3 regions of the Brevibacillus sp. NRRL NRS-603 genome follow, and region 2 is predicted to be linked to each of the others. Evidence: riboswitches for the same ligand, from Rfam matches in the RefSeq annotation. Region 2 holds a riboswitch; each other region holds the start of a gene.

Region 1 (5,970 bases), on a different contig from region 2:
ATGCTTCCTGTAGACGCCCACGAACGAGCTGTGTCGCTTCCTGAATCAAGGATTCTGAACCGCGTACATATACGAAGCCGCGGCTCACGATATCTGGGCCCGTCAAAATTTTGAAGTTCTTCATATCCAGGCTGACAACCACGACCATCAAGCCATCCTCAGCCAAATGCTTGCGGTCGCGCAGGACGATATTGCCGACATCGCCGATACCACTGCCATCAATGAGGACAATCCCTGCTTGTACTTTGCTGAGCCACGCTTTTTCGCGGTTGCAATTCAGCACTTCGCCGTTGTCCATAATAAAGATGTTGCTCTCCTCGATCCCAACCTGTTGGGCCAGCTTGGAGTGAGTCTTGAGCATCCGGTATTCCCCGTGGATCGGGATGAAATATTTCGGACGAATGAAGTTGAGCATGAGCTTCAGCTCTTCGCTGCTGCCATGACCTGATGCGTGAATATCAAATTCGTGACTCAATACTACGTTGGCACCTGCACGGTACAGCTTGTCTATCGTGCGGCTTACGTTGATTGTATTTCCTGGAATCGGGGATGCAGAAATGATCACCGTATCTTCTGGATAAATGGAAACGGTACGATGGGAACCGGATGCAATCCGAGTCAACGCTGCCATCGGCTCACCTTGACTGCCTGTGCAAATAATCAGCACTTGGTTGTCCGCGTAGTTGTCGATGTGCTTAATATCAATCAGCATGCCCTCTGGCATCTGGATATAGCCCAGCTCTTGTCCAATCAAGAAAACCTTTTCCATACTGCGGCCAATAACCGCCACTTTGCGATTGCACTGCTCCGCAGCATCTACCACCTGTTGCAGGCGATGCACGTTGGAAGCGAAGGTAGCCAGAATGATGCGTCCACGCGCTTTGCGTACCACATCAAGAATCCCTTCTCCTACCGATCTCTCTGACATCGTAAACCCAGGACGCTCACTGTTCGTACTATCGGACAAAAGCGCCAAAACGTCCCCGCTCGCACCAATGCGTGCAATTTTTCCGTACTCCGTTGTTTGCCCGACTGGTGTCATGTCAAACTTGAAGTCACCCGTGTGAATGACCATTCCCTCTGGTGTATGAAGCACAATTCCCAAAGAATCAGGAATACTGTGGTTCGTCCGGAAGAATGTCGCCTTCAGCTTCGCAAAAGGAATTTCCGTATCTTCCGAAATCGGAATCAGCTTCACTTCATTTTGCAAACGGTGCTCTTCCAGCTTCGCCTTGACCAAGCCCAGGGTCAGACGACCACCGTAAATAGGCACCTTGATTTGCCGTAAAATATAAGGAATCGCACCAATGTGATCCTCATGTCCGTGCGTTAACAAAAGTGCTTTGATCTTGTGCTGGTTGTCCACTAAATAGGAAACATCCGGGATAACCAGATCAATACCGAACATTTCATTCTCGGGGAATTTCACCCCGCAGTCAATGATGATGATTTCGTCCTCATACTCGACGCAGTACATATTTTTTCCGATCTCGCCGAGGCCGCCCATCGCGAAAATCTTAACGTCGCTCAAACTCTTTCCTCCTAACATCGTCGTGCATGATTATGGGAATCCGAACCAAGCATGCCATTCTTATTATATCACAACGTAAGACGTTCGTTTCATCCAGTCTTGTCTATTCCACACATTCATCTTCGGTCAATAATCGAATACTGATACTCCAAATCGGCAACTCGTTCATCGGTAACGACACTAGCTCTCGCCCAGAAGTCGTGCTTCGCATAAGAATCGCCCGTCCATACCTCCGTAATTTCTCCTGAAGAGAGCTTTAATGGTACGGCCTCGACTTCTTTTAATACCGTCCCGCTTTTGTTTTTCAATCGCAGCTTCAAATTGATCTCCAACGGCTGGTCAGACTGATTTCGCACCAGGATGAGACTTGAATACGGATACCCGGCACAATTTTTAGTACACTCTTGTCTGCTGTATACGAGAGCGAGATCAATGGGCTTCTCGTTATCCATCTTCGCCTCTTTCCACTGTTCTTTTGCTTTTTGTACGACGATGACGTACTCCGCTTTCTTCAAAAAGGGACCCATCCCTAAAAAAGCAGCGGCAAAAAAGCTAAACAAACCAAAGGCTGTGCACAGAAAAACGAGGTTCATTTTCCAAAACTGTTTTCTCATGGTGATCAAAAAGCCAATATACAGGAGGATACAAACAAACACCAACAGGATACAAAAGTATAAAAAGACCTCCAAATCAGACTCCGTGGGTAACACCGGAATGCCGTACTTCATTTGCCAATATACATTCGCGGCGAAGCAGCCTCCGTAAATCAGTACGGCTAAAGCAATCGTGAGCCCCCATTTTTTCCAAAGAGGAGGCTTTTGAAAAATCGCCGCAAGAACCCCTACCAAAACAGGAACGCCAAATAAGGGAATGAGCAAGTAATGCATCGAATACCTCCCGCACTTCATTGTCATTATTTTCTACGAATGATATTCCGAAAAGTCTTCAAAATACATGGCAAGCCATTTCGAAAAGGAGGCGGATAAGCAAGTGCAAGCCGCTCGTCGCCTATTTCGCTATCGGAACATGATGCCCCTTCTCTCTATCGTACTTTTCCTGCTCATCTTTCAGCCGTTTCCTACCTATGCCCAGCCTCCCTATGCAAAATGGGGCAGACTCGCGGTGCAGGAAACGATGAAGCGATATCCAAACGCTCAAATTGTGGACTACCTGCATGTCGGACGAAAACAAAAAACGCCCACCACGTCGGAAGAGACGTTTAAGCTCTTGCTTCAAGAAAGCAATCGCAGGTGGGCGTTACTCGTTCATATTGAATTCGTGAATCAATCAGAAGAAGTCGTAAACATCTCCTATGAGGAGACCCGCTAGTCAGCGAGCTGTACCATCTCTTTCATCATGACTTCCAGCTCCATGTTGGCTGCCATCCCGTACGCGCGGCGCATGTTTCCCTCTCCATCCACAAGGAACATGCGAGCCGTGTGGGAATAAGAACCATCTGGCTCCTTAATGACCATCAGACCAAAATCCTTCGTCACTTTCTCTACAGCCTGAGCATCCCCGCGCAGGAACTTCCAGCCACTCTGATCTGCCTTGAACTTGGCTGCATAGTCCTGCAAGACTTCCGGCGTATCGTTATCAGGGTCAAAAGAAATGGAAACAAACTCCACCTTGTCTCCGAACAGTCCCTTTTCTTTCAACTGATCTTGCAGCTTGGCCATGTTGAACGTAGTCGCCGGACAAATATCCGGGCACTTGGTAAACATAAACTCTACCAGTCGTACCTTGCCAGCACTTGAATTAAATGTATAGGTTGTTCCGTCACTGTTGTCTAAGGTGAAGTCCGCGATCGGCTTCAACACCTCGATCTTCTCTTTTGTCATGTAATTATAACCAAATACTCCGACGATAGCCAAAATGATAATACCAGCTAGCACAGGAAACCAATGCTTCTTCATTGCAGATTCCTGCTGCAATTGTGTTCCTTCACTCACGGGTTGCTACCTCCCTGCTTGTCCCATGCGTGATGCCTCCTGTTTAAACACGGGAGGCATTCACACTGTTTCTATCACAACAACGTCTTACTGTTCCACTTCACCTGGCCATGCGAGCATGCCGCCAACCATATTCGCCACGTCATACCCTTGTGCACTCAAATACTCTGTAGCTGTATTGCTTCTGGCACCACTGCGGCAAACCATCACAATCGGAATGTTCTTATCCAGTTCATCAATACGATGCGGCAAAAAGCCGAGTGGGATCAGCTTTGCCTCTTTAATGTGACCCGCATTCCACTCATCGACTTCGCGTACATCAATGACTTGCAGCTCCTCTTTGGCTTCCAGCTTTTCCAACAGCTCTTGTGGTGTAATTTCCTTTACTCCATGGCTCATCGTTATTTATCCTCCTATATGTACGATCAGATCAGTTGTAACCACCTCCATGATATCATACGCTATTTTACTTTTCTAACGCGAAGAGCACTTGGCTTCACCATGCATCTATGCTCCCCATTTTCTACCATTATCTCCTATTTCGATGCGGCAATAGCCACACGGGATGTGAACAGGTTGAGACAAAACCGTTACAAATTAATGGCATGAGTGAACACCTTTCATCCATATATACATAAAAACCTCCCCGATAACTGTATATTCCTCATTGACAGCAAGGTTTTATTTTCATACAATTACGACAACAATTATTTTCATCAAGAGCGGTGGAGGGACAGGCCCTACGAAACCCGGCAACCAGCAGACTAGCTGCATGGTGCCAATTCCTGCAGAATCCAGTGATTCTGAGAGATGAACAAAAGCCCGTGCATGTTCGGAGCCTTCTTCTTCTCAGGAGAATGCTCCGTTTTTTATTAGCCGATTCCCCATTAGCAAAAGGAGAGATGGACATGTCCGATCAACAACAATGGAAGCCAGAAACACTTGCGGTACACGGTGGGCAGGAGGTTGACCCTGTAACAGGCTCACGTGCTGTTCCGATCTATCAGACAACCTCCTATGTTTTCCGCGATACGGAGCATGCAGCCAACCTGTTTGGCTTAAAAGAGTTTGGGAACATCTATACACGCATCATGAATCCCACGCAGGATGTGTTTGAGAAGCGTGTTGCCCTGCTCGAAGGTGGTGTTGGTGCACTCGCGACCGCATCCGGGCAAGCTGCCATTACATTCGCCATCTTAAATATTGCGCATGCAGGAGACGAGATCGTCGCTTCCAGCAGCCTCTACGGCGGTACCTACAACCTGTTCGCCCACACTCTTCCCCGCCTCGGAATCAAGGTTCATTTTGCAGATCAATCCAATCCAGAAAACTTCCGTGCCTATATCAATGAAAAGACAAGAGCCGTGTTTTGCGAGACAATCGGCAACCCGCGCATTGATGTCGCTGATATCGAGGCGATCGCCCATATTGCACATGAAAATGGCGTGCCTTTGATCGTGGATAACACCTTCGCAACGCCGATTTTGTGCCGTCCTTTTGAGCACGGGGCTGATATCGTCGTGCACTCCACCACCAAATTCATCGGCGGCCACGGAACAGCAATTGGCGGTATCATCGTAGACTCTGGAAAATTCGACTGGAACAACGGAAAATTCCCAGGTCTGACTACACCAGACCCAAGCTACCATGGCGTCGTTTATACAGAGGCAGTCGGTCCGCTGGCCTATATTATCAAGGCACGTGTTCAGCTCCAGCGCGATATCGGAGCAGCAGTCGCTCCAATCAATTCCTTCTTGTTCCTGCAAGGATTAGAAACACTGCATCTGCGGATCGAGCGGCATAGCCAGAACGCCTTGGCAGTAGCCCAGTTCCTCGCCAATCACTCTGCGGTAGAGTGGGTGAGTTATCCGGGATTGGAGTCAGACTCCCAGCGTGAATTGGCCCGAAAATATTTGCCAAAAGGTGCTGGCGCGATCCTGACCTTTGGAATTCGCGGTGGCGTTGAGGCAGGAAAAACATTGATCGAGTCAGTGAAGCTGTTCTCCCATCTCGCAAATGTCGGGGACTCCAAGTCACTCATCATTCATCCAGCGAGCACAACACATCAGCAGATGACAGAAGAAGAGCAGGCAGCAGCCGGAGTGACCCCGGGACTTATCCGCCTCTCCGTCGGCACAGAATCGATCGACGATATCATCTCTGATTTGGAGCAAGCACTACAGCGTGCCTCGCAATTATCCACGGTAGGTTAACCCTACCTTTTCAGGAAGAAGAATCACGTCATCTCTTTGGACAGAGATCTGTGATTCTTCTTTTCCTTTTCTATTTCTGTTCGAAAAATATTGAATTTAAGATTCGGTATCTATAAAATACATAATTATGTACAAATTTTGGAAGGATGATCACATGAAGATTTTAAACATTGGCAGTGAACGAACGACCTATCGGGTTGAGCTCTCATATTCTCCTTTATTCGAAGCTGCCTTGGGAATCGCTGCCGCTACCTACGATCAATTGCATCACACG
Region 2 (5,970 bases):
CATCATCGGGACATCAATGCCTGCATCACGCAGGTCTTGTGCTGTAATGACCATTTGCTGCGCGGATTTTACCAAGAGTCCAGACAGACCAATGGCATCCGGCTTTTCTTCTCTGCATGCGGCAATCAGTTGCTCTGGCGGTACCTTGATCCCCAGGTTCACGACATTGTAGCCGTTGTTTGACAAAATAATTTCCACGAGGTTTTTTCCGATGTCGTGCACATCGCCTTTGACTGTCGCCAGCAAGATTTTCCCCTTTGCAGCGGCATCGCTTTTTTCCATGAATGGTTCTAAAAACGATACGGATGCCTTCATGACTTCCGCGCTTTGCAATACTTCTGCCACGATCAGCTGGTTGCCGTTAAAAAGGCGACCGACCTCTTCCATCCCAGTCATCAACGGACCGTTGATGATCTCGAGCGGTGTGTATTTATCCAGAGCCAGCTTCAGGTCTTCCACGAGACCATCCTTGGAGCCTTCGACTACATAACGAGCCAAGCGTTCTTCGAGTGTTAACGAGGAGACTTCCACACGGACTTCCTTTTTCTTTTGGCGATAAAATTCGGTGAAGGCCGCCAATGTCTCATCATTTGTCTCGAATAACAGGGCCTCTGCCAGCTTTCTCTCGTCTTCTGGAATCGAAGCGTAGCGCTCCAGCTTTTCCGTGTTGACGATGGCGTAATCAAGCCCTGCGAGAGTGGTGTGGTACAAGAAGACCGCATTCAGCACTTCCCGACCCGCAGGAGGCAAGCCGAAGGAAACGTTACTGACACCCAGGATCGTCTTGCAAGCAGGCATTGCCTGTTTGATCAAACGAATGCCTTCTACGGTTTCCTTTGCAGAGCCGATGTATTGTTCATCCCCTGTCCCTACTGGAAAGACGAGTGGATCGAAAATAATATCCTGTGGCTTTATTCCATACTGGTTGACGAGAATGTCGTACGAGCGTTGCGCGACCTCCAGCTTCTTTTCGCGAGTGATAGCCATACCCGCTTCTTCAATCGTTCCAACGACAACCGAGGCACCGAACTTGTGAATGAGCGGAACCACTTCCTCAAATCGCTCCAACCCGTCTTCCAGGTTGATCGAGTTGAGAATGGCCTTCCCTTGCGAATAGCGAAGTCCCAGCTCCATGACCTTCGCATCTGTCGAGTCGATCATGAGCGGCGCTTTTACTTTTTTCACGATGAACTGTAGGAATTTTTCCATATCTTCGTATTCGTCACGGTCGGGGTCAGCCAAGCATATATCGATGACATGTGCGCCGCGCTTCACTTGGGCTCGGGCAATGTCAGATGCTTCTTCGTAGTGACCAGCTGCAATCAAATCACGGAATTTTTTGGAACCGATGACATTGGTCCGCTCCCCTACTAGCAAAGGACGATTGTCATCTTCAACATAAACGACCTCGATCCCGGAGACCGCGCTCAGCGGTTCTACAGCTGCACTGCGTGGCTTGCAGTCTTTCAATGCTTCTGCCATCGCTTGAATATGGTCAGGCGTTGTTCCGCAGCAACCGCCAGCGACATTTATCCAGCCCTGTTCAGCGAACGCCCGCATTTTCGAAGCAAGCCCCTGTGGCGTTTCATGGTAATGGCCGTTCTCGTCTGGTAAGCCTGCGTTTGGATAGCAGCTGACCGCACATTGGGCAATTCCTGACAGAGTCCGCAGATGATCACGCATGAACTCTGGTCCTGTCGCACAGTTCAGACCAATAGAGACAGGCTTTATATGCTCCAACGAAATGTAAAACGCCTCGATGTTTTGACCTGCCAGCGTTGTGCCCATCGGCTCAATCGTACCTGAGAGCATCACCGGGAGCTCCTGGCCAAGCTCTTCAAAAGCTTTGCGAATCCCGATTCCGCCAGCCTTGACGTTCAACGTATCTTGCGAGGTTTCCAAGAGAAGAACATCGGAGCCGCCGAGAATCAGACCTTTTGCCTGACGATAATACGCCTCGACCAGTTCTTCGAAAGTGACACCACCTGTCAACGAAAGGGTTTTGGTCGTCGGTCCCATCGCACCTGCTACATAACGCGGCCACTCCTCCGTGGAATAGGCATCCACCGCTTCTCTGGCCAAGCGAGCTGCCGCTATATTGATCTCAAGGTCTTTCTCTGCCACATCGTACTCAGCCAAAACGATGGAAGCAGCACCAAACGTGTTTGTCTCGACGATATCTGCGCCTGCCTCTAAATATTTCTCATGAATGGAACGAATCACATCTGGTCTGGTCAGGTTCAGGAGTTCATTACAGCCATCATAGGCTTCACCGCCGAAATCATCAGCAGTCAGATTCGCCTGTTGAAGCATGGTGCCCATTGCACCGTCCAGAATCAGAATTTTCCGGGAAAGCTGTTCGCGAAAAGTTGGTTTCATTGACGTGCCCCTTTTCTCCCTTGCATCGGCTTATTCTCCGCAATCGGTTTAAAATAAAAAATCCTCTTCTTTGAAAGAAGAGGATTTGTCAGCAGATACGAAAACGCCTGAGACATCCTCTTATCTTTCAAAGCACGTAGCTTTGCTGGAATTGGCACCGGATTTTTACCGGTTGCCGAGGCTTCATCAGGCCAGTCCCTCTGCCTCTCTGGATAAGAGTCGTACACTTGTCATTTAGTTGGTTTGCGAAATGTATGGAATGTTTGCAAGTATCTTAACACCCCCTTTGTCTACTCGTCAATTGTGAATTGTCTATTTTTTACTGAACCACTTCTCTTACGCGCCCATTTTTGCCTAAGCTGGGCATCCGCCCAGTCCAATATCGGCATTCGTGTATAGACTGGAGTATAACGGAAAGGAGGGGAAACAAAGATGAGTACATCTTACTGCGGAAACGGATTCTTCGGTGACTGCTTCGCAATCGTGCTCGTGCTGTTTATCCTGTTGGTAATTATCGGGTGTTCGTGTGACGACTGTTAAATAAGTGTGTAAAAAAGGCTATCCCAAAAGCCATCAGGAATGGCTGCGGGATAGCCTTTTTTTCTTGTTATTTGGTGATGATCTTGCCTGTCACGGCATCCAGAGTAATATATTTGAACGCCAGCTTTTCGTCACTCCACGGCACATACGCCAGCTTTGGTTGAGCTATTTTTTGCCCATCCACATCTCTCATCAAATAGACCAGCTTTAAAGGCATGACGCGTAAATACGCCTCAACAGCCTTGTCTTTCGAGACGATCTCGTCGGATGCTGGAAGCTCCACCAGCTCGTGCGTCTCTCTGTAGTTTTCAAACTTTGTCACTTTGCCAGAAGACGGATCGACTGTTACTGAATAAGCCACTTTTGGCCAGCGATCCTGTACTGGAATGCCATCCTTGCTCATGAGATATCTGAATTCCCATTCGCCCGATGACACAGGATTCGCTTCGTCTGGCTGTATGACTTTCGCCAATTGCACTTCTTTTATGCCTGGATCAACGTATTTAGGCAGAAAGGCAAGTGCAGCCTCTTCCGCTTGCTCGCGTTTGACTGTCACTGCTGTATCGGAACGCGGTGTCCCCAGCCCGACGACACTGCCTGTTTCTGCGAGAACTTCTACGCCGATATACTTGTCATTTTTATCATTCCAGACGTATTCCTTGCGTCCGTCACGGTTACTCTCTCTATAGGTCGAGTCATCCACTTGTATGCCGAATTCCGCCTGCAGCAACGCTTTTGCCTCATCCTTGGAGCGAACCTTGACGTATTCCTTTGGAGATTCGATCGGATGTGCTTCCTTCGTATTCAACTGATCATAAGCAAGCCCGTTATCTCCCGTTCCATACACCATCTTGCCATTGGTCGCGTCGATATACCACTCCTGACCATCTTCACGTCCTCTTTGCATGAAGGAAACAGCTGGTGTGTACTCCAGAATGGGCTGCCACATATCCCCTTGTTTTGATTGTGGCTGTATTCTCGGATTCTGCACGTATCGAAGCTTCATATGCTCGCTCAGCTCTTTGATGGCTACCTCTTCTGACACAGCAGTCGATACATCCGGGTACTGCGACGGCTCAAATGATTCGAGCCCCTTATTGAAATATTCGAGGTGGCCAGAGTCGGTTGTTTCGATGCTTATTTCATCAGACAACACCGGCATCCCGTTATAGTATCTCAGGTACAATCCCGGATGGTTGGCGTCCAACAACCGATAGTTCTCGCTATCAGCCCCGAGCAGCTTGTTCAGGAACTGTCGCTCTTGCTCCAATGCTTTTGCTCCTTCTGCTCTTTTCTGGCTCTTTGCTTCCTTTTCATCCTTAAACAGAAGCCTATAATGTTCCAATGCTTGACCATTGCCAGTGATCACAAGGGAAACCTGATGTCCCTCTTTGTTCGTTTTCCCCAAAATGAATGACATGCCATCGTGGTTCTTTTCTTTATCCAAAAGAAGAAGGGATGGGCTCAAATCGGGCATGGCATCTGTCAGCTTGGTGAAAAAGGCTTGTTCGCTCTTGTTCAATCGCCCGAAAAACGCGACTTGCTCACGTTGGTCAATTCCAACCGACATTACGTCGAACGGGACGGGCTGGCCGTTTTCGATCCGTTGATAATTCACGCTCATCCATGGGTCTTTTACCATATGCTCGTCGGAATAGATCTGAGTCTCGACGAGCTGATAGGTCTTACTTTCCTCCCCCAAAAAAGCTTGAAGAAATGCGCTTGCTGCATTCTCAGCAGTCTTGGCTGATGGCAATTTCCCTTCCTTCTGTTCTCCCCGATCACCATTGATTGTAAAGCTCTCAATTTGTCCTGTCTGTATATCATAAGCAACCTTGGCACGCGCATTATCGCCTTCCAGTAACATGAGATCACTGATTCCATAGCTTGTACGATCCACTCTTATTGTCATCTTGCTCAAGGCTGGAATCACTTTTTTCAATGGTAAGACGGCCTCTTCCGCCGACACCATTACACTGTTCTGATTTGCCTCTTTATTATTTGTTTTCGTAGCAGTCGTTGCAATCGCATTCGTTACATTCTTGCCACTTGGCAACTGTGGAAACCAGCCTTGCTGGTGCATTCCCACAGCAGTAACCGCCAAGCAAGCTGCCAGCGAACCCGCCACGAAAATTCTGTTTCGATTCTTGTGTTTATTCTTTGCAATCGCACCTCTGATCCGTAATTCCATCTCTTTTGTAAACCTCACTTCCTTCACTGATTCCTCACTTGTGCTCCGTACCGCTTCACGCATTTGCTTATCTACGTCCATTCCAATCCCTCCTTTTCACACAATGCCTTAAAATGTTTTCGGGCCCGTGACAATTGGGTTCGTACGGCATCTTCTGAAATATCCAGCACTTGCGCCATCTCTCTTATCGACAAATCCTCATAGTAATGAAGTACCATGACTTTTCGGTACAGCGGCGAGAGCTTCATCACCTGCTCCGCTACTTGTACCTTACTCATTCGCCCGATGACTGCCGATTCAACATTTGCCGTGTCGACCTTTTCTGGGGGTGCTTCCTCTTTGGAGAGGTATGTAGAAAAAATCTGACGAAAGGACCACGAACGCAAATATTTGCGGGACTCGTTGATCGCGATTCGGTAAAGCCACGTTTTCACGCTACTCTGATGGCGGAACTGATCCAGACCCCGATAAGCCTTCAGGAACACTTCCTGGGTAATGTCTTCCGCGATTCCCCGATCCTTGACGATCAAGTAGGCGAGCTGCACGATGTTGTCTCCGTACTCGCTCATGAGTCTCGTCAGCTTCTCCTCGTTGGTCAATTGCAGCGTCCAGTCCGCTTCGCTACTTTTGGCACTTGCATTCACGCGCTGTTCACCTCCTTGTTTCGTGTTGATATGTATTTGATCCAGCTAGCTTATTTTTGTGACAAGATTACCCAATTATTTTTCCATCATTCTTTTCCGTTCTTCCACTGCTGCACTCCGTTGCGTTGCTTTCATTGTCAGCGCACATTGCTTTTGCTATCATGAGGCTTATTGTAGAGCGAAAGGAACGAGATGACATGGATGACTTGCAAGCAC
Region 3 (5,970 bases), on a different contig from region 2:
TATACCACTTTTTCGTTTGAACCACTGCTTCTTCAATTGGTGTGACGTTTGGCTCAGCATTTTTTGTCTCACTTATGCTTATAGACGTATCCACTTGGGGAAAAGGTTGCACTTCTTGTTTATTCTTTTTTTCCAGAAAAGATTCGCCTAACAACCCAATAGCCACTGCAAAAAACAAAAAAGTTAGAAACACGATCAGGAAGAGCCTTCTGTTCGGCAAAAAAACCCCTCCTCTACTTCCTCACTAGGAGATTCGACACAGTCATACAAATTCCTGTGCAACAATTGACCCAATAATTGGATGGCTTTGCTCCTGACATAAAAAAGAGCCCAGTAGCAATACCAGGCTCTTTTTATGTCATTCAGTAATTTACAGTTGAGCAGCCTCTTGCTTCAGAACTTCTGCTTTGTCTGTTTGCTCCCAAGGAACATTCAGGTCATTGCGTCCGAAGTGGCCATATGCAGCTGTTTGTTTGTAGATAGGACGACGCAGGTCGAGCTGCTTGATGATACCAGCAGGACGCAGGTCGAAGTGTTTGCGAACCAATTTCACCAGATCTTCTTCGGAAATGGTACCTGTACCGAATGTATCTACTGCGATGGAAACTGGTTGTGCTACACCAATTGCGTAAGCAACTTGTACTTCGCATTTGTCTGCGAGGCCAGCAGCCACGATGTTTTTCGCTACATAACGAGCTGCATAAGCACCGGAACGGTCAACTTTAGTTGGATCTTTACCGGAGAACGCACCGCCGCCATGACGAGCATAACCGCCGTAAGTATCTACGATGATTTTGCGGCCAGTCAAGCCAGCATCCCCTTGTGGTCCGCCAATTACGAAACGGCCAGTTGGGTTGATGAAGTATTTGGTCTCAGCGTCCAACAGTTCAGCTGGAACAACTGGTTTGATTACGTGTTCAACCAGATCTTGCTTGATTTGCTCCAAAGTTGTTTCAGGAGCATGTTGGGTAGAAATAACGATTGTATCGATACGAACTGGTTTGTCGCCATCGTACTCAACGGTTACTTGTGTTTTTCCGTCAGGACGGAGGTAAGCAAGTGTTCCGTTTTTACGTACTTCAGTCAGACGACGAGCCAATTGGTGAGACATGCTGATCGGAAGTGGCATCAGCTCAGGTGTTTCATTGCAAGCAAAACCAAACATCAAACCTTGGTCACCAGCACCAATCGCTTCGATCTCAGCGTCAGTCATTTGGCCTTCGCGTGCTTCCAATGCTTGGTCTACACCAAGTGCAATGTCAGCGGACTGCTCGCCAATTGCAGTAATAACACCGCAAGTGTCAGCGTCAAAACCAAATTTCGCACGGTCATAACCAATTTCACGAATGGTTTCACGAACGAGCTTTTGGATATCCACATAAGTGTTCGTAGTGATTTCACCTGCTACGAGAACCAAACCAGTAGTTACGGAAGTTTCGCAAGCTACGCGAGCGTTTGGATCTTTGGACAGGATCGCATCCAAGATGGAGTCGGAAATTTGGTCACAAATTTTATCCGGATGTCCTTCAGTTACAGATTCGGATGTAAACAGACGACGACCTTTTTGCAAAGCCATGAGAAAATACCTCCTTTGACCTCATACAAATAGTGTGGTAGCCGAGTTAGGATTTTATCTACGTAAACGCAAATAAAAAACCTTTTCCATTTTTAGGAGGAAAAGGTTTGAGCGTTTTTTGCTTCCTTCATCCTCTTATCGGCCAGAACAGATGTCCGTTCTGCTGGTTAGCACCGCTCAAGATCGGTTGCCGGGCTTCATAGGGCCAGTCCCTCCGCCTGCTCTGGATAAGAGTATCCATTACGGATAATAGAATAATTGTTTTTTTCAGAGATGTCAATAGGAAAAATTTTACTTATATTTGATAGGCTTTGGAAAGTACCACCGCTACCTCAGCGCGAGTTGCCCTACCATTCGGTTTAAAGGAGGAACCGTATCCACTAAGCCACTTTCTAGATGTTAAAGCCTCAATGGCAGGAGAAGCCCAATGACTCGTTGGCACATCCTGATAATTCGAGGTACCACGATTGTACATCAAAACATCACGTGCACGCGCGATCATTACCGCCATCTCCGCACGCGATATCGGCTGATCCGGCTTCATTTCATTCTTCGGGTACCCTTTCAAAATTCCCAATTGATAAGCTACACCTAGGTTGTGATACGCCCAGTGCCGCTTTGTCATATCCCGGAAGGTCGTTTTTCCTGTATAGGTAGTCGCTACCTTAGAACCGGTCGCACGCATCGATTTAAGCAGCATCGTCGCAAACTCCGCACGGGTCACTGCCTGATTCGGCTTGAACGACGCATCATTAAATCCATTTACAATATCGCGAGAGCTAAGTCTGACGATCTCTGAGCGCGCCCAGTGGTCCGAAATATCGCGATAGCCCGCTATCAACTTCTGCTGCGTCACCGTGAGCCGGTACGATTCATATTTGAATGAAGAACCACTATTCAGGCGTACATAATATTTTCCTGGCTGCAAGCGCAAACCGAAAATATCGCTTCCTCGGTTAGACAGCTCCGCTACCTCATTTGTCGAAGCAATCGCATAGTTCATGTTCCGATCGCTGTAGAGCGCGAAACGAAAGCCACTATCGACAGGAATGTACGGCGCTCGGAACGTCACATACGATTCACTATTCACAGTAAATTGGAACCAGTCGGAATCAGATGCTGTCGGTATCGTGCCTGACATCACTGTCCCACCGCTTAATGGAGACGCTTTTTGATAGGTGTCATTCGGCTCATTAAAATCTTTTTTTACCGGCGTGTATCCGAGATCCAGCTGATATTCGCCATTCACCGCATTGCGATTGTACTCACTCACACGGATGTAATACTTGCCTGGTGATACTTCTTTTTGAGCGCGCTCTGTCGGATTGTCTTTCGTTCCATTGTCGTATGTAGGATCCCAGACAACCATCTTTTTTCCGAGCTCTTGTTTACCGATACTCAGCATTAGATCGACACGCTTGTTATCGGGACTAACGGAGACATCCAAATGCCCGTATTCACGAACATAGTAGGAGAACCAATCCTGATCCCCTTCATCGTGAAAATTGCCTGTTACACTGATTTGGTTACCCACGAGCGGCCTAGCCGTCTCTTGCGTATCGTTCGGTTCGTTACGGTCTGGATTGATGGTAAACTTACTCGTCAGCACATAGGTAAAAGAGTTGTTGACCCCTCCGTTACGCATTAACCGGATATTCATTTTTCCCGCCTTGACCGGAACAGTTATCGTATCCCCATTCCCGAAGTACTGCACAATCGGCGGACGATTCTCTGGGTAAAAGGTAGCAGCCATCGCTGAAGAAATACCGGAAGTCACTGTCGCTGTGAAGCTGACCTTACCATCGTAAGGGATGTCCATCTTCAGCCAGTCTATCGTGTCTTTCGGCCCCAAATTTCCACGTATCTGTGACTCGATCGGGAACGCTTTTGCTGAATACGTCTGATTATTCGGCTCTAAAAAGTCATAGGATAAGGCCGTTCGAACTGCCTTGTCGACATTTAACAGCCCGTAGCCAGTTTTCCGGTCCCATCCCTTTTCCCCTAAGTCCGTAGCCGTTTGATAAAGCAATTGTCTTACATCAAATGGACTTAGTTTGGGGTGACGAGCTAGTATGAGCGCCGCTGCACCTGCTACTTGTGGTGCCGCTGCTGAAGTACCGCTAAAAGAACCGTATTTCCCACCAAGCTTGGTCGTATACACATTGAAGCCAGGCGCTACCAGGTTAAGCTCAGGTCCCGTATTGCTCTGATTCAATACTTCATTGTTACTCCTTACAGCCCCTACCGCTATCACTGTGGGATAAGCTGCCGGATAAGCCACACGGCTACTCTCATTGCCACTAGCTGCAATCAGAACAACTCCGCTTCTTTCCGCTCGTTGCACAGCATTCGCCAGTTCCTTGGAGTAGGACATACTGCTGAGAGACATCACAATGACTTTGGCACCACGATCCAAGGCAGTATTGATACCCTTCGCAAGAGTCTGCACCGTAGTATCTCCATTTTTGGCCAAAACCTTAATCGGCAATATCTTGGCATTCCACAAAACACCGGATACACCAATGCTATTATTCCCGCTAGCAGCCAGTACACCCGTTACTTCTGTTCCATGTCCATTATCATCCTGGGCAGATCTCCCGGGATTAACCAAATTCACACCCGGCAGAAGATTGTCCTTCAAATCAGGATGCTTATAGTCCGCACCGGAGTCCAGCACCGCGATGATAATCTGCTCATTACTATTTACGACTGACCAAGCTTGATGAGCTCTAATCTGACTCAAATGAAGCTGGTTACTTAAATAGTAGTCATTCGATGCTGGTGGTGCTGCAGCATAGATTGTTTGGTTGTTTGCCATTAATAGCGCGACACTTATCACAGTCGCTACTGACATGTTCACTGATTTCTTCATGTAAAACAGTCCTTCCTTCTCTCCCCTGCAAAATGAGCAGTCTAAAAGGAATTCAGGTATTTATCTTCTCGTCCTAGCATAGCGGATGAAAAGGGAGACATGCAACCCTGATTAGCCAATATTTGGAACGCTATAACAGTACAAAACCCTTTTCACCATGGGCAAAAAGGGTTTTCTCCTTACTGTAACAAACCTTTATTGTCTTCCACTTCAGGTGCTACCTGAGCTTTTTCTTTTTTTCTTTGCTGAGCTTTCGGAATAAAAGCAGTCAATTCCGCCAGATTTACCTCTTCCTTTTTGATGGAAGAGAACGGAATATCAAATGCCCATATACGATGGCTATTTGCTTCTACCTTCATGTTTTCCAGGGTAAAGTGTACACGTGCTACGGTATCGCCATCCTTATCATGAACGATAATCGGCACTTCTGTAAACTCCAGACGTTTAGCCAGACCGTTACGGAAAGCAACGATGACTTTCAGCCCGTTATCTTCACCTGGCTTGATGTCGAGGACCTGCAAATCTACTTCGCCCTCTACAATCGGAGCCTTCTCTGCTGCCTGCTGCATGTATTGCTTGGACTCATCTGCGCTCAGACCCAAATTAAAGTTTTGATTCTCTTCTACTTCGTGCTTTTTCGGCTTGATATAGGTCAGCTTCAGTGGAACCTCTTGTTCAGGAATACGGTCGAACTCATCCCAGCGGAACATGAATTCCATCGGACGGCTGGACATTTCCATCACTGGACCAGATGTGATCAGATCAAAAGTCTTTCTCGCGACTTCCTCTCCATCCTCCGTCACCAAAGACAACGGAAGCTTTTGCAGCAAAATACTGCGGTCAGTCGCATTGCGAACGTAGGTAAGAACCAAGTATCCATCATTGGTAACCCGTGTGAAGAAAGGAATGATACCTACTTCATTGCGAACAACCGGAGGCATTTCATCATGCGCGTATTGCAAGAGCTCATGCTCTGCTTCGTCCAATTGATCATCCCACGGACCGTTCAACACCAAAAACAATTCCTTGGATTCCACACGGTTCGCAGATTGTTGCGGATTCTCTAATCCGGATACACCCAAATAAAACTCTCTATGAAGATTCTCATGAATGTCTTCGCGTACTTGCTCCAAGCTCTCCTTGGAACCAAACCAATTTTCCAATAACCAACTCATAAGTCAACCTCCTCTTTCCCACACCTCAAAAGCATTGCGTTTTATTCTACGTCAAGTGTCCATCTTTTCAGGTCGGCATCAGGCTTTTTCACTAAATGTGGCGGAAATACAATCATCCACGGACGGCTGTAACCCGGCTTCACATTAATGCTGCTTGCGTCCAGTACACCTGATGCTACCAGATCACCATTTGCATCAGCAATCGTCAGCTTGATTTCATCTGGACGATAATCATGGGCCATCCCATTGCGGAAGAGCATCGCCGCTACCAGGTGTCCTTCCTTTGTCATCCCGATGTCAAAACCAGTAACCTGTACGGTGTTAATCGGAATCACTGGCAAAGACTG

The links. A riboswitch is a leader RNA that binds a small molecule or an ion and turns the genes downstream of it on or off. The one in region 2 is predicted to bind S-adenosylmethionine.
Region 1: it holds a riboswitch for S-adenosylmethionine, as region 2 does, so the genes downstream of both, C7R94_RS00815 (homocysteine synthase) here and metH (methionine synthase) in region 2, are expected to answer to the same signal.
Region 3: it holds a riboswitch for S-adenosylmethionine, as region 2 does, so the genes downstream of both, metK (methionine adenosyltransferase) here and metH (methionine synthase) in region 2, are expected to answer to the same signal.

The regions. Positions count from the first base shown of each region.
Region 1 covers NZ_PXZN01000002.1:103,569-109,538, reverse strand. The annotation lists gene rnjA (ribonuclease J1) at 1-1,549, opposite strand, end outside; gene C7R94_RS00835 (hypothetical protein) at 1,648-2,418, opposite strand; gene C7R94_RS00830 (YqzG/YhdC family protein) at 2,522-2,860, shown strand; gene C7R94_RS00825 (SCO family protein) at 2,857-3,483, opposite strand; gene C7R94_RS00820 (rhodanese-like domain-containing protein) at 3,571-3,882, opposite strand; SAM riboswitch class I at 4,194-4,300, shown strand; gene C7R94_RS00815 (homocysteine synthase) at 4,392-5,696, shown strand; gene C7R94_RS00810 (ArsR/SmtB family transcription factor) at 5,851-5,970, shown strand, end outside.
Region 2 covers NZ_PXZN01000014.1:63,851-69,820, forward strand. The annotation lists gene metH (methionine synthase) at 1-2,379, opposite strand, end outside; SAM riboswitch class I at 2,497-2,598, opposite strand; gene C7R94_RS14590 (YjcZ family sporulation protein) at 2,812-2,919, shown strand; gene C7R94_RS14595 (YcdB/YcdC domain-containing protein) at 2,987-5,191, opposite strand; gene C7R94_RS14600 (sigma-70 family RNA polymerase sigma factor) at 5,182-5,754, opposite strand; gene C7R94_RS14605 (hypothetical protein) at 5,952-5,970, shown strand, end outside.
Region 3 covers NZ_PXZN01000011.1:346,269-352,238, reverse strand. The annotation lists gene C7R94_RS07610 (polysaccharide deacetylase family protein) at 1-220, opposite strand, end outside; gene metK (methionine adenosyltransferase) at 371-1,576, opposite strand; SAM riboswitch class I at 1,709-1,810, opposite strand; gene C7R94_RS07600 (S8 family peptidase) at 1,872-4,448, opposite strand; gene C7R94_RS07595 (SLAP domain-containing protein) at 4,628-5,623, opposite strand; gene C7R94_RS07590 (SLAP domain-containing protein) at 5,665-5,970, opposite strand, start outside.